Regions from separate parts of the Paenibacillus sp. P13VS genome, predicted to be linked through region 1. Evidence: riboswitches for the same ligand, from Rfam matches in the RefSeq annotation. Region 1 holds a riboswitch; the other holds the start of a gene.
The links. A riboswitch is a leader RNA that binds a small molecule or an ion and turns the genes downstream of it on or off. The one in region 1 is predicted to bind cobalamin.

Region 1 (7,720 bases):
CAGCAGATAGCTGTCATCCATCGGCAAATGCTTCAAAATGTATTCCTCAATCGCGAGGTTTACAGAAGGATCTGTAATGCCCTGGTTATCAACAAACAGCATGGTCATTCCTCCATTAATGTATGTGAGGGACGATGATCCCTTATGTAGTGTTGCGTCTGCGAATCAAAATTCCTCTTCTATTGTAATCGAATTGTCGATTGGACACAAAGGAATTGAAGCAGGGAATGGATGGTGTAGGCAAATCAGGATTGACCCGTGACAGTTACGCCATCCATAATAAAAATGACATGCAGAAAGGATGACGGACAAAATGAGCGGTATCATTGAAGTTTTTGGACATGGTGGTGACGTGGAGACGGCTGCGTCAAGATTTGGCGGGAGTCCTGAGGATTTCCTTGATTTTAGTGCAAACATTAACCCTCTGGGTCCGCCCAAGGACGTTCTGAAGGCGTTGGAGCAAGGGATGCGGGCGATACTTCGTTATCCTGATCCTGCACATCGGACATTCAAATCATTGCTTGGCGAACGCCTCGGCCTATCAGAGGAATATATATCTATAGGGAATGGAGCTGCGGAAAGCATGGCTCTGATCCTGCTCGGACTCTCTCCCCGGAAGGTGGGCACAGTGGAACCGGGGTTCTCGGAGTATCGTTCCTTGTCCAAGCAATTTGGGGCAGAAATGCATCATGTTCTGGGGCAGGAAGAGCTTGAATGGCGAGCAGCTCCCGAAGATATTGAGAGGTTGATGGAACAGGTGGACTTGCTGTTTCTTGGACAGCCGAACAACCCCAATGGAGTACAGTATCCGGTTGAAGTATTGCAGCGGCTGGCCCGTCATGCCGAGAAGACAGATACGGTCCTGGTGATCGACGAGGCATTTATGGATTTCATTCCTGAAACGCAGCGACAATCCCTGGCTTCCCGGTTACAGGATTACCCGCAGGTGATCATCATTCGCTCTATGACCAAGTTCTATGCCATTCCGGGTCTTCGGCTTGGCTATGCGATGGGACGCCCGGATCTGATTCGTGCCATGACGGAGAAACAGGTAACCTGGAGTGTCAACGGACTGGCACTAATCGCGGGAGAAGCCTGTCTAAGCAGCGGGGAAGCTTTTGAACGGGAGACATTGGAACAGGTGGCGCTTGAACGAGAGAAACTGGCATCCGGCCTGGAGGCCTGTGGATGCGAAGTGACACGCGGGGAAGCGAACTTCCTGCTGGCACGTGTGCCGCAGCCATGGACAGCGTCAACCATACAGGCGGCTCTGGGGGAGCGGGGAATTCTGATCCGAAGCTGTGCCATGTACCCTGGACTTGGGGACAGACATATCCGACTGGCGGTGAAGGACGCGAAGTCGAATCTTCGTCTGGTGAACGAAATGAGAAGTGTGAGCGGACAAATGAATCCGGTGCCAACGGGTGAGGGGGTGGAGTAATGGCATTGCCATTCTTTCAGTACTTTACCCATGCAAATGCAGAGCAAAATGAATATGCTTCTTCTGCATGGCCCGGGTTAACCATCAGCGCACATGAACGCCATATTCGAGCAGCCATCCCTAACCGGGTAAGTGCCATTTCGAGTGCTGTGTACGGCGGGGGTATGATCGAGCTGGATCGCATATTCAATATTTATGTAGACAGGCATTATCGTTGTGACGACCCGCCGCGTGATATTGCAGACCTCCTGAGAGGATGGGAGGAACGCACAACAACGTGTGCCGGATTACTGACAGCCGTTAAGCTTGAGCACACATCGGTTCAGGAATATGTGGGCGATGAAGCAGGGATCTTGTGCTGTACGACGGCAGGTGTATCCAATGCTGCCCGGGCAGGTTCCGCAAGAACCGTATTTGATGCTGCAGGGAACATAACTAGCTCAGAGGGAATAGCAGCAGAGTCACCCTACACTCCCGGTACCATTAATATCATGTTATGGATCAACGGCCGCATGACGCCCGGAGCCATGGTCAATGCCGTTCAGACAGCGGTGGAAGCCAAAACGGCAGCGCTCTCGGATTGCGGTGTAATGGATTCGGAAAACGGACTGACTGCAACAGGAACGACGACAGATGCCATTGTGCTGGCCACAAGTCAGGTGAAGGGTAAACCACTGATCTCTTACGCGGGTACAGCCACAGTAATTGGGGCAGGCATTGGGCGTGTCGTCTATGATGCCGTTACCGAAAGTTTACAAGCTGGACAGGCGTGGAAAGAGAGGAATAGCAAGCGATGATATCTCTGAGTCAGTGGGCAGACTGGCCCATATGGGCAGGAATGACAGGGGCATGGATTATTTTGGCAGCATACATACTGGATCGCCTCATAGGAGATCCGCGCTGGATTCCCCACCCGGTGATTGGCATGGGCAAAGGAATTTCTGCACTGGAGCGGACCATCAGAAAACGAGTGAGCAGTGATCAGGGGCTTAAACGGGCAGGGATGCTTTTTCCGATCGTCATTGCTGGTGGTGCATTTGTGCTTACTTGGGGAGTGTTGTACATCCTGGGACTTGTTCACCCAGTGATTGCCGTTATCGCTGAAGTGGTACTGATTGCCACCACCATTGCTTCCAAAGGACTGAAGGATGCAGGCATGGAAGTGTATCGTCATCTGAGAGAAAGGGATTGGCCTGCGGCTAGACGTTCACTCGGCATGATCGTGGGGCGGGATACAGCACATCTGGATGAACCGGAAGTGGTGAGGGGAACTGTGGAGACTGTAGCGGAAAATATCGTGGATGCCATCGTTTCACCGCTGTTCTATGCCCTGATTGGCGGTGCTCCGCTTGCGATGGCCTATCGGGCCGTCAATACACTGGATTCCATGGTTGGTTATAAAAATGAAAAGTACTTGCATCTCGGCTGGGCCTCTGCTCGTCTGGATGATTGGGCGAACTGGATTCCGGCGCGGCTTACCGCCTTGCTGCTCATTACGGGTGCATGGTTCATGAGATTGAACGCAAAAGGTGCTGCACGCATGGTTCGCCGGGATGCCCGATTGCACCCCAGCCCGAACAGTGGATTCCCGGAGTCGGCCGTTGCGGGAGCGCTGGGCATCAGGCTTGGCGGGCATAACGTCTATCACGGTGTGGCTTCTTTTCGAGCCTATATGGGCGATCAGACACGGCTAATGGAAGCAGAGGATATCGTGCGGACCACGCGTTTGATGTTCTGGTCGGCGGGAGCTTTTGTGCTGTTATGCTGGCTGGTAACGTTCGGCATCTGGACAGCTGGAGGTGCGCTGTTATGGAAGTAGAATCCGGGAAGCATGGAACAGGAGCGCGGGAGATCGTGTTTATCCGTCATGGGACAACTTCTTGGAATGTGGAAAAGAGATATCTCGGACATACCGATATCGGTCTCCTGCCGGATGCAGAGCGGGAACTGGCGCCGCTTCGCGAGTCCATTCGCGGAATCACATGGGATGCGCTATATTGCAGTGATCTGCTGCGCTGCCGGCAGACCGTGGAACGAATTGCTCCGGTACAAGCAGGACAAGTACAGTATGATCCGCGTCTGCGTGAGATTGATTTTGGGCAATGGGAAGGGATGACTTACAATGAGCTCAAGGGCAATCCGCTCTACCGGAATTGGATTGATGCACCGCAGGATGTGACGCCACCGGGCGGCGAGCCTTGGCAGGCTTTTGCTGCGCGGATCGACTCTTTCGTGAAGGAGTGTCTTGTGTCCGTTTCGCCAGAGGAACATATCGAAGAAAATTATGTTCCTGCGATTGCCGTTGTTACCCATGGCGGTGTCATTCGGTATGCCATGTCACGTCTCATACCGGAACTGGGATTCTGGGATACGCAGGTCATTCCGGGGCAAGCCATTAAGGTTCGGCTTGAAAAAAGCGGAAATCGCTGGGTTTCAAGCAGGGTGTCTTTTCCGTGAATCGGGTTGTAAGGATGTGCAATATAACCTATAATCACAACAGAAGTGTGACTTCAGCATGAATACATATCTCGTTATGCGCTTAAGCGCTGAGGGATGGGACATGCTCACTTGAATGGTTACTATATCAGCGACCACGGGTCCCTTGTGCGCAAGAAGAGCTCATCGAGTTAATGCAAACGATGAACGGCACAAAGGGTGAAATAGGGAAGCCGGTGTGAATCCGGCACGGTCCCGCCACTGTAAATCAGGACAAGCAGTCCTGTAAGTCAGGTTACCTGCCCTGGACGTACAAACCGGTGTTCCTTCGAGGAAAGGACAGCGTTTCGGGCAATTCTATGTGCATGAACAGCGGGTACGCTGTAGATGTGCAGATCGCCATATGCGAGACGTCATCCCTGATCCTGACGTAAGGATCGGGGATTTTTTTGTTCATATAGGATGAACCTGTAAGCTTTACACTAGACCACTACGATTGCAGTACCGTCTTCCGATCGCTGTTATCCCCCAGATTTCTTTGATCCCCTTATTAAAAGGGGAAATCCGGTGATAGCGTATGCTTCCGGTGTAGCTTCCCTTCGGAAAGCTTTTAGGCGAACACTTCGTTTCTCCAGATCGGTTCTGCACTCTCCGTTAACGTGTAAATGTTGCAGTTCAAACCTTATATAGGAACACCAAAGTATGGGGAGTAAGAGTTTGAGCATGTCGCAAGAAATAGTACAAATAGAGAAGGGGAGAATGAACAGAATGAACATCAAGAATTGGAAAGGCATGGCGTCCCTGCTGACAGCAGCGATGCTCACACTGGCTTTGGCCGGATGTGGAAATGCAACAACGAACGAGGGAACAGGTACGTCTACGCAGCAGCCGGCACAGGAGCAATCCCAAGGCCAGGAGCAGACGGATCTCAAAACACAATATCCACTTACGGTAACGGATGCAACTGGTGAATCCTTCACGTTTGAGAAAGCGCCAGCCAAAATCGTATCCGTGTCTCCGGCAGAAACTGAGTCATTGTTCGCCCTTGGACTGGACGAGCAGATCGTAGGCGTATCCGACTATGACGATTATCCGGAAGCTGCAACGACCAAACCGAAAATGGGCGGTGTAACGAAGCCCAATGAAGAGTCAATTATCGCAGCTGAAGCAGACATCGTATTTACAGGCATCTCCATGAGCGAAGAGGCTGTGACCAAGCTGCGCGAGCTGGGTATCACCATTTTCAAAACAGATCCGAAATCGATAGACGATGTCATGAACAACATCGAAACGTTCGGAAAAATCACGGATCATCAGGAGCAGGCACAGGAGCTCATCACGAAGATGAAACAGGACGTGGCTGACGTAACCGAAGCGGTTAAGGCTGTGAAGTCGGAAGATCAGAAAAAGGTATATGTTGAATTCTCCCCAGGCTGGACTGTGGGTAAAGGCGAATTCATGGATGAACTGATCACCGTAGCCGGTGGAATCAACGTTGCTTCCGACCTCGTGGGCTGGAATGAAATTAACGAAGAGAACATTATTGCTTCCAATCCCGATGTCATTCTGTACGCGAATGATGTTATTGATGAAAACTCCAAAACACTGGATCAGATCATCAAAGAGCGCAGCGGCTGGGATCAAATCACAGCTGTGAAAGACGATGCAGTCATTGGCCTGGATGCCAACCTGCTGAGCCGTCCGGGTCCACGTGTAACGGAAGGTTTGAAAGCTGTAGCCAAAGCGATCTATCCTGACCTGTTCCAATGAGTAAAAAGCTGGCAGTGTACGGAACAGCCGGAATTCTGCTGCTTGTGCTGACTGTGCTGATCTGTACGGGCATCGGTTCAGTGGCTCTGCCTGTCCGTGACATTGCAGGCATTCTGCTTCATCACATGCCATGGATCGGAGACTGGATCACGCCCGACTGGAGTACGGCAGCCGAGCAGATTATATGGAAGGTCAGGTTCCCGCGGGTGCTGCTTGCTGTACTCGTGGGTGCATCGCTGGCCATCGCCGGAGCGGGCTTCCAGGGGGTTCTTCGTAACCCGCTGGCAGATCCGTTTACGCTTGGCGTATCGTCTGGCGCATCGGTGGGCGCTGCTTTTCTGATTTTCTTCGGATTGCAGTATGCACTGATCGGAATCTGGACCTTGCCGCTCGTTGCGTTTCTGACGGGCGTGCTCACATTATGGTTTGTGCTCGCCCTGGCTCGTGAAGGGCGCAAAATACCGACGCACAGCCTGATTCTGGCGGGTGTGGTGATGCAAAGTTTTCTGGGAGCGGTGGTCTCCTTCCTGTCGACCATGTCGAAACAGACAATTAACGAAATTATATACTGGACGATGGGAAGTCTGGCTCTGCGTGGGTGGTCGTATACGGCCATCCTTTTCCCGTATTTTATACTGGGTCTGATTTTCCTCTGGAGCCGTGCCCGTTCCTTGAATGTGCTTGCACTGGGGGAACGGCAGGCTGCACATATCGGTGTCCAGGTGGATGGACTGAAGCTATCCGTCCTTGCCGTAGGAACACTGCTTACCGCCGGGGCGGTCTCGGTTTCGGGTGTCATTGGATTCGTAGGTCTTGTCATCCCGCACATTCTTCGGCTGATCGTTGGGCCTGACTATCGTTTGCTGGTTCCCTTGTCCGCGATTGGCGGAGCCATCTTCATGGTATGGGCAGACACGATTGCACGCTCCCTGCTGGCACCGACCGAAATTCCGCTTGGTGTGGTGACGGCCTTTGTCGGGGCTCCTTTCTTCGCGTATCTGCTGCATCGGAATAAAAAGCTGCGAAAAGGGGTGATGCCATGAGTACAAACATGAGTGCAAACATGAGTGCAAACATGGGTACAAGCATTACCTCAAACGATCCACTGATTGAAGTTGCTGGTGCAGGCAAAATGTATGGAGAACACCGGGCACTGCATAACGTGGACTGGCGTGTCACAGAAGGCGAATGGTGGGGTGTAGTCGGTCCAAACGGAAGCGGAAAATCAACGCTGCTCCAGCTCATCGCAGGAACCGAACAGCCTGGCGCAGGCAGCATTCGGATTGCAGGGCGGGAGATTACCTCATACACTCGCAAAGACCTGTCCCGCATGATTGCGGTGCTGCAGCAGGATGGCCTGCCTGCCATCTCCTATCCCGTCCGAGATGTGGTGGAGATGGGACGTTATCCTTATCAGAATTGGTTAGGCAGGGAATCGGCGGATGGAGCGGCCGTGGTGGACCGGGTACTGGAAGAACTGGGTCTAACGGAAATGGCCGACAGGCCGCTCGATGCACTCAGCGGCGGGCAGAGGCAGCGGGTGGCGCTCGCCAAAGTCATGGCCCAGGAACCCCAATTATTATTGTTGGATGAGCCAACCACCTTTCTTGATATCCGATATCAATTGCAATTCATGGAGCTATTATCTTCGTGGCGGCAAAAAAATAACATTACCATTGTGGCTGTGCTGCACGATCTGAACCTCGCTGCGCAATTCTGCGATCATATTCTCGCCCTGCGCGAGGGCATGTGCGTGAGCAGTGGACCACCGCATTCGCTGATGACGGAAGAGAACATTCGGGATATCTTCCGGGTGAACCCGGCGATGGTCAATCATCCCGATACTGGACTGCCGCAATTGCTGCTGCGGCGAGAACACGAGTGAACGTTAAGCGGGGCGACCCTATATTTTGATGAAGGAAGTGCTGGCGGTATGAATAATGAACAGATGTTGGAACAGTTAATTGATCGGATCGTGGGTCCTAATGAAGAAGTGGCGGCAGAGGCCTCTGCTCATGTGGATTCATTAACGAAACCGCCGGGCAGTCTCGGCAAACTGGAACAGCTGGTTAT
Region 2 (7,720 bases), on a different contig from region 1:
CACCGTAACATGCCATGCCGCAGCCATTCAGAGCCACGCTGGTCTCTTTCGGCGCACTAAGTCCGCCTATAACAGCCTGCAAATGATTGGCCATCGGAACGGCATCATCCTTCTCCATGTTGCAGAAGTCACAGGCCTTCACCTTGATAACGTCACCGATCGGCACCACGATGAAATTCGCTGCACGCAGTTCTTCTACCAGCTGATCCGGCTCAAAGGTCGGTACCCGCAAAATAATCTGATGCTCCGGCGTGTATTCCAGCTCGCCTTCTTCACTCGCGCATTGTGCCAGCAGCGCCATCTGGGCTGCGGTAAACTTCTTGTTGCCGACACCAGGCGACACGCTAATCTCGAACAGCGGTGCCTTGCGTCCCGGCTCGGGTGCTGTCCGCACAGCAGCTGCCCCGGCAGTCTGCGTTCCGGCTGGCATCCCTGACCCGGCTGCATCCAGCCAGCGGCTGGCCGCTTCGCCAGATAGCTTGCCGCCTGCCGCAAGCCGCGTCAGTGCTTCGGCAGCCAGTTCGGCCGCACCAGCATGCGGCACCGCCAAGGCAGCACGAAGTGCGCCTTCCACCGCTGCAGGCCGCTCGGCTGCAAGCACTGCGGTGCTGCCGCCCGCTGGCTGAGCAGCAGGCAAGCCAGCGCCCTGCTGCCCTTGCGGTCCCATGCCCGTACTGGCGCTGGCGCCGCGCAGGGCTGGTTCCGCAGCTAGCTGCGCGGTCTGCGTATCGCGGACTGTGCCTGCTGCATCGGCGGAAGCGGCAGAACGGGCCTCCATCGCGCCGAGCGACCAAGGCTCAGCTTCCGTGCGGAGCCGCTCATGCGGTCTGAGCGGCTGTTCCACGGTATTCAGCGTGTATTTCCGCTGATATCCGCGCGGTGTGACCATGAGTCCTTCGTACATCATGGTCGAGGAGTTACCAATGATCACGGTCGTCAGCATGCCGATATCATGATTCAACATGTCTTCCAGCGTGGTCATCACGACATCCTGACGTTCACGGTAGGCACTTTTTACAAGCCCCACCGGCGTCTGGGGACTACGGTACCGCAGCAGCATCTCCTGCGTCTCCACGATCTGGCGTGTCCGGCGTCCACTGCGAGGGTTGTACAGAGCAATGACAAAATCAGCTGATGCTGCTGCTTCAACTCGGCGAATAATCGTCTCCCATGGCGTAAGGTGGTCACTCAGACTGATCGTACATGCATCATGCATCACGGGTGCGCCGAGCAAGGAAGCACAGGATTGAATGGCAGATACACCCGGAATAACCTCAACGCCAACGCCGGTTTCCGGCTTCCAGCCTTGCTCCATCAGCACCTCATACACCAGTCCGGCCATGCCATATACGCCTGCGTCGCCACTGGAGATTACTGCAACGATTTTGCCCATCTCGGCCTGTCTGACCGCTTCCTGTGCCCGGCTGACTTCTTCGGTCATGCCTGTCCGTACAATCTCCTGTCCGTCCAGGAGTGGACGAATCAGATCAACGTAGGTGTTATAACCAATGATGACCTCACTCTCCCGAAGTGCCTCCAATGCCCGTGTGGTGATATGCTCCATCGCTCCTGGGCCAAATCCGATAATCAGCAGCTTTCCTTGATTCTGCATTGCTTCTCCTCCTCCATCTCCCTGTTCACCCTTAGCGCGTCAATCACATCTATATACATCGCTTCTTCAACCATGGTCTGTAGCAGAGCTCTGAATTATTGGGTGCTCCGTGCAGCTCAATCTTCTTATCCCGGCTATTCCAAAACAGTGAAAAAGGACGGCTTGACCGACCTTCTTCTTCGCGGCATGTTCGATTAGATCCGGTTCCGGATCGACTGTAAAAAACAAAAAAATCCCATCCTTATAACGGATGGGATACGCATGTACGTACACTCAAGAAGACAGTCCACGGCCCTATTGAGGATAGACCTGTGGCTGCATGGCCGCAAAGGGCCTGCCAGGCGAACCGGTTGTTCGCCCGTTTCCTGATTCTTCGTACACCACTCCTTTCCGCGAAGGGTTCGGTGACACATGCAAGGTAGGTCTCCTGGCTCTGGATCATCAGCTTCCTTTTCTGTCTTCCCCGGATGTCCGAGTGACTTGGATGAAAAGGGCTTCCCCATTACAGTGGCGGGACCGCTCGGGATTTGCACCCGATTCCCTGTTACCTCTTGCTCGACGCAAGAGCACCTTGCTTGTTTTCATGAATGATATTGCTTTCATCATAACACCGCTCAGGAAAAAATGTCCATGCTTATGATGCTTGTCCACAATTCTATGTTCAGACAAAACACAAAAAAGTTCTGATCCAGAACAGATCAGAACTTGAATGTTGATATCCATATATGTAGCTCTCATAACGATCTTATCGAATCCTTTAACAGACCTGCGTCCTGATCTACTTATCAGGATTTTTCTGCGTGTGCTGCAGCAACATATCGTCCCAGTTCAACGATGAGTGCTCCCATCTTTTCTTCCTCCGGAACAACAAGTGCTTCAATTCCTTCTTCACGCATGGCGTTTGCAGTCACCTTACCTACAGATGCAGGAATCACACCGTCCCGGAAAGCCTGCTGCATCTGTTCCAGCTTGCCTTGGGAAGCTGCGTATGCTGCCAGAAACCGTACTTGGGGGCCGCTGGTGAATGCTACGGCATCGACCTCATGCTGCACGATTTCATTCAAAAGCAGTTCCAGTTCGGCCTCTTCCGGTGGTACATGGCGATAAGGCAGAACCTGTCTTACTTCAGCACCCTGTTCTTCCAGCCAGTTGACCAGCTTCGGTGCAGTTTCTCCATGAAGCTGGAGCATGACTTTTTTGCCGGCAAGATTATGTGGCGCGAATTCTCGGATCAGTCCGTCCGTACTACCGTCATCATCCCGGACCAGCGGTGCAAGCTTGCGCTTGCGAAGTGAGTTCACCGTTTTGTATCCTCTTGCTGCAATGGAGGCTTCCGCCAAGACATCCAGCAGTTGACCAGCTATGTCCATATCCTCTGCCATTTCAAATATGGCATCCAGTCCCATGCCTGTAGTTAATACCGCCCAGTCGGGTGGATCAGAGATCAAGGAGACGAGACCGTCGCGTATGTTCCGATCATCCAGGAATACCGTTCCCTGTGCTGGCCGCACGAGTGGAATACCACCCATTTTCTCAACTAACAACGCCATTTCCTTGGATTTACGCGGTCCCGTCAGTGCTACACGTATACCGGCCAAATGTTGAGCCATTCATGTTCCCCCCAGTTCGTTCGTCCGAACGTCATTCGTTTGACTACAGTATACAGGGTAGTTTCATGGAGGGAAACCTTGTTTCACGTCATTTGGCGTGTTCTTCTATAACGATTTTTTATGATTGGCATCAGGAAGGCTGAAGCTCGCCCCCCTGCATTTCATCTTTTCCTGTGTTGTCTTCCTGATCGGAATTGCGTCCTTTCTTCTCCTGCTCATGCTGTTTTTGGGTTGTATCGCGATGGTTCTCTCCTTGGCGTGAGGAACCCCTTTCCTTTTTACGTGGTCGAAGAAACACAAAAAGAATGATTGGAAAGATCACTTCGAACAGAATGGCAATCCATGTCCATTCCCGCGTGAAGCGGAACAGCTGAATTGCATTTTTGAAAAACCAGAACGCACATACGAATCCTACCAGTGCAACAGGACCTGTCATGAGCTTCCCGGATACCTTAGGAATCATTCGCTTCAATCCCCAGCAGATAAAAAACAGATCAAAGGCAATTTTCGTGATCATCGCCGGCAGGGTAACTGCAGCTAAAGCCAGGTCAAATCGGTCCAGAAAATCACTGACCTGCAGTTGTCTGGCGAGCTCGTAAGATGGATATACCAGCCTTGATGCAATGGGTACACCAATTGAAGTAATGGTCTCCACCATGATTAACATCATCAGCAGGGCAGCGATCGTAATCCCCCATGCCACGGATTTGAAACGAAAGTCCCTCCCCTTGACCACAAAAGGCAATGCTATCATCTCCCCGAAGAAAGAGAAGATATACCAGCTTCCTTTGCCCACACCTGCAGCATCAATATCAAAGTATGGCATGAGGTTATCCAGATTGATTTGTTGAATGAGCATGAATGGAACAATGACCGAGTTCAATAAAAAGAGTGTAATGTATAACTCGGACATCCCAATCAGAGAACCCAGCCCGCCCCTTACGATGAACACTGCCATCACCAACAGAGACAGTACAATGATCGAGATTGGTGTTGTCTCCAATAAAGTGATGCTGACATAGTCACCGATGAGGCGAATGTCACGGGCAAACACAATCAGAAAGAAGAAGATATACAACGACCCTGCCAGCCGTCCCAACAGAGGGAACCTTTCGACCAAAGATTCGAACAGGTCCTGATCAGGAAATCTCCCCTGTACACGATTCAACATCCACATGGAGCCAACCATAACGATAAAAACGGGGATATAGGATAGATAGGCATGCTGCTCAGCATAAAATATCGCTTGAGCATGCGGCTGTATTAGCGTATTTGTTATGCTTAATAGCATGATAAGCAGTACCAGTTGACGGTTGGTAACCCCTTGATTCATTCCTTCCCTCCTTTCTATGTTAACAAGCCAAACGTCCTAGACCAGGTTCCTGTTCAAGGTAATGGAAGAAGCCGCTGGATCAAGTGTGTTAACCATACAGTTAGGAAGAAGGTTTTACTCAGGTGAGTAACCTGAAACCAAATCCCGATGCTTACTGCAATTACCCCATAAGATAACCATCGGTTAATCGCCGCTGCCTGTTTCAAGTGCTTAAAGTCCATGAAAACAACAGCGATGACCATTGCCAGATAAGTAAACATGAGCGGCTTAATCATGCACGATCTCCTCCTCGGTCAATCCAATCGGCTTATTCGTAATGCCTACATTCTCAATGACGATATGGGGCTCTACCACGACTTCCATATTCGGATAAATGTCATACCAACGTTCCTTGATCCTGTCCCATTCTTTCGGCATCTGCTGATGTATGGAACGACCCAGCCCCAGAATGTCGGCATTATACTTGCTCTGGAGCAGCCTTACGCCCTCCTCGATATCTTCCTTCACTTTTTTGTGAACAGCTTCGTTAAGCGTCAAAATCTCACGTTCCCGCAGGTCGCCGTAATTCGATTCGTTATCCACCAAAACTCCCTTGGCGTATAGTTGAATCGTGACACTCACTTTGTCATTACGAATATGCGGCTGGAACGAAGAATTGTTTTCGTTCAGCTTCAGGAACAACGTCCCCTCTCCCTCTGGAGCTTTAACCATTACCTCTGGCGTATTGGCTTCACCCATGGCCAAAATCAGTGCATCTGCTGGTGCCTTTTCGATCATTCCCACCAGTTTGTCCTTTTTGAAGATAGCCAGTCCATCCAGCTTGATATTGGTTTTGACATCCTTCCAATCCTTCGGTACATTTTCCGAAACGGAAGCAATCGGGAGAAAGGGATCGATTCCGTCCGAGAGGATGGAGTCGATAAATACTTTCAGGGAGCGCGGATGCCGCATATTCAGGAAGCATAGCTCCCGTACCATCTCCGAAGGGAATTTTTCAATCGGTGCGTCTGTATCAAGAACCTTAAATGCTTCCCCCTTGGTCACGACTGGCATGGCTGACAGGCGGTTCAGCGGATATCTGGTTAATAGGTCCAGCATCGGAGCAATGCCTTCCCTGGCCAGATCCTCTCCGATGAGCAGCGTACGACGATGGGCATAATAGAGGCGCCGGGATAGAGCCTTTTGCCCTTCTAGCGAGGTCCCGCGAAACGTTTTGGCGGTTGTGGACAGCATGAACCAGGATTTGTCCCCGCTTGTCCCTCCCCCGCCGCCTTCACTTCCCGAAGCACCGGATTGACCCGGAAGCGCAATCTGCAGACTTGTCCTGTAATCCTGTTTCTCCTTGTCCACGGCTATGCCAATGACAAAGGCAATATCATTAATCTCTTCCCGATCCCAGCAGCCAGATAACAAAAGGGTACACAGGAACAAAAGCACTACGGTGCGGTATTTCTGCATGAAATGCATGAGCTTACCACCCCTCCTCTGCTTCCGGCGATCCATTAATCTTGGCGTTCATCCGCTTCTTATCATGATGAACCGTGGAAGGACGATTGATCATTCTCCACCATGGTGTACGAATTACAATATCCTTGGTATCCGTTCTGTGATATGGACTCAGCCCTGACAGATAAGGGACCCCGAAGGAAGTCATCTGCGTCAGATGGACCGAGATCAATACCAGTCCGATAACAATACCGTACAGTCCAAGTGCTCCGGCGAGGAGCATGATCGGAAACCGCAGCAGACGAACTGTAATGGCAAAGTTAAAGCGCGGGATGGTAAACGATGCAATACCTGTCATGGATACGATGATAACCATGGGCGCCGATACAATCCCGGCCTGAACCGCAGCCTGCCCGATTACGAGTGCACCCAGGATGCTGACTGCCTGACCCACCGTCTTCGGTAACCTGACCCCCGCTTCACGCAAGGCTTCGAATGAAAGTTCCATAATAAGAGCTTCCACCAAAGCCGGGAACGGAATGGCTTCCCTGGCTCCGGCAATACTCAGAATCAACGTTGTTGGAAGCATATCCTGATGAAACGTTGTGATGGCGATATAAAGCGCTGGCAGAAACAAGGCAATGGCCACGAACAGAAACCGGATCCATCGCACCAGATTGGTGATAAAGAACCGTTCATAATAGTCCTCACTGGCCTGCAGCATCTGCCACATGGTCACCGGACCAATCAGGGCAAACGGACTGCCGTCCACCAGAATCGCAAAGCGGCCCTCCAGCAGGTTCCCCACGACCGTATCCGGGCGTTCCGTATAATGCATCTGTGGGAATGGGGAATATGGATGATCTTCAATCAATTCCTCGATATATCCCGTTTCCAGAATGCCATCAATCTTGATCTTGTTCAGGCGGTCCTTGACATCCTTGATATGGTTCGAATCCGCTATTCCGTCCAGATATGTCAATACCACATTGGTCTTGGTCTCTGTCCCGATGGTCATGCTCAACATTTTGAGTGACGAATTCTTCAACTTGAATCGGATCAGAGCTGTATTTACACGAAGTGTCTCCGTAAATCCTTCGCGGGGTCCCCGAATAACCGATTCGGTTTGAGGTTCCTCTACTCCCCGGCGCACGCCGCCTTTGACATTAAAGAGCCAGGCTTCCCGGCTTCCATTAATCAACAGTAGGGCCGATGCCTCCAGCACACCATCGGCTGCTTCCGCCCAGGAGTCCACCTTTTTCACCTGTGTTAGCGCAATGCGTGTATCATCGATGGGGACGTCAGGCTCATCGGTACGCTGCTCGACCAGCCCCCGGATGAGTGGACGGAGCATATGATCCTGGATATCAGCTGAGTTGACAATCCCTTCGATATACACCAGAAGTCCCTGAACTTCAGGGGATATCATGACATTGCGGAATACCACATCCGAACTGTCCGAGAAAATGTCTTCCAGGGCAAGCATATGGCTCTCATGCGTCAATCCGATCGGCTGCTTCAGTATGGGCGGAGACGGCAGCCCCAAGGGGATATGTTTTTTTTCGGCTGCGTTTGAGGCAGCTTCTTTTCCTGTTGTCCTGTCGGCCATGTCCGTCCCTCCGCTCTTTTTTTATACAAGGTAGCTTGTGCCAAATGAACGGGAATTATGTGGACGATTTACAAAAATCCATGCATGCTTCCGTCTTCAGGAAAACAAAA

Region 2: linked by a shared signal. The riboswitch ahead of cobJ (precorrin-3B C(17)-methyltransferase) and the one ahead of GUA98_RS10620 (ABC transporter substrate-binding protein) in region 1 are both predicted to bind cobalamin.

The regions. Positions count from the first base shown of each region.
Region 1 covers NZ_WYEV01000004.1:182,288-190,007, reverse strand. Annotated here, with positions in the region: gene GUA98_RS10645 (lipoate--protein ligase) at 1-102, opposite strand, end outside; gene cobD (threonine-phosphate decarboxylase CobD) at 314-1,441, shown strand; gene GUA98_RS10635 (adenosylcobinamide amidohydrolase) at 1,441-2,238, shown strand; gene cbiB (adenosylcobinamide-phosphate synthase CbiB) at 2,280-3,260, shown strand; gene GUA98_RS10625 (histidine phosphatase family protein) at 3,251-3,898, shown strand; cobalamin riboswitch at 4,069-4,199, shown strand; gene GUA98_RS10620 (ABC transporter substrate-binding protein) at 4,646-5,647, shown strand; gene GUA98_RS10615 (FecCD family ABC transporter permease) at 5,644-6,690, shown strand; gene GUA98_RS10610 (ABC transporter ATP-binding protein) at 6,723-7,532, shown strand; gene cobT (nicotinate-nucleotide--dimethylbenzimidazole phosphoribosyltransferase) at 7,581-7,720, shown strand, end outside.
Region 2 covers NZ_WYEV01000005.1:297,115-304,834, forward strand. Annotated here, with positions in the region: gene cobJ (precorrin-3B C(17)-methyltransferase) at 1-1,612, opposite strand, end outside; cobalamin riboswitch at 2,012-2,201, opposite strand; gene GUA98_RS15065 (uroporphyrinogen-III synthase) at 2,398-3,222, opposite strand; gene GUA98_RS15070 (endospore germination permease) at 3,353-4,555, opposite strand; gene GUA98_RS15075 (hypothetical protein) at 4,609-4,830, opposite strand; gene GUA98_RS15080 (Ger(x)C family spore germination protein) at 4,823-6,022, opposite strand; gene GUA98_RS15085 (spore germination protein) at 6,027-7,610, opposite strand.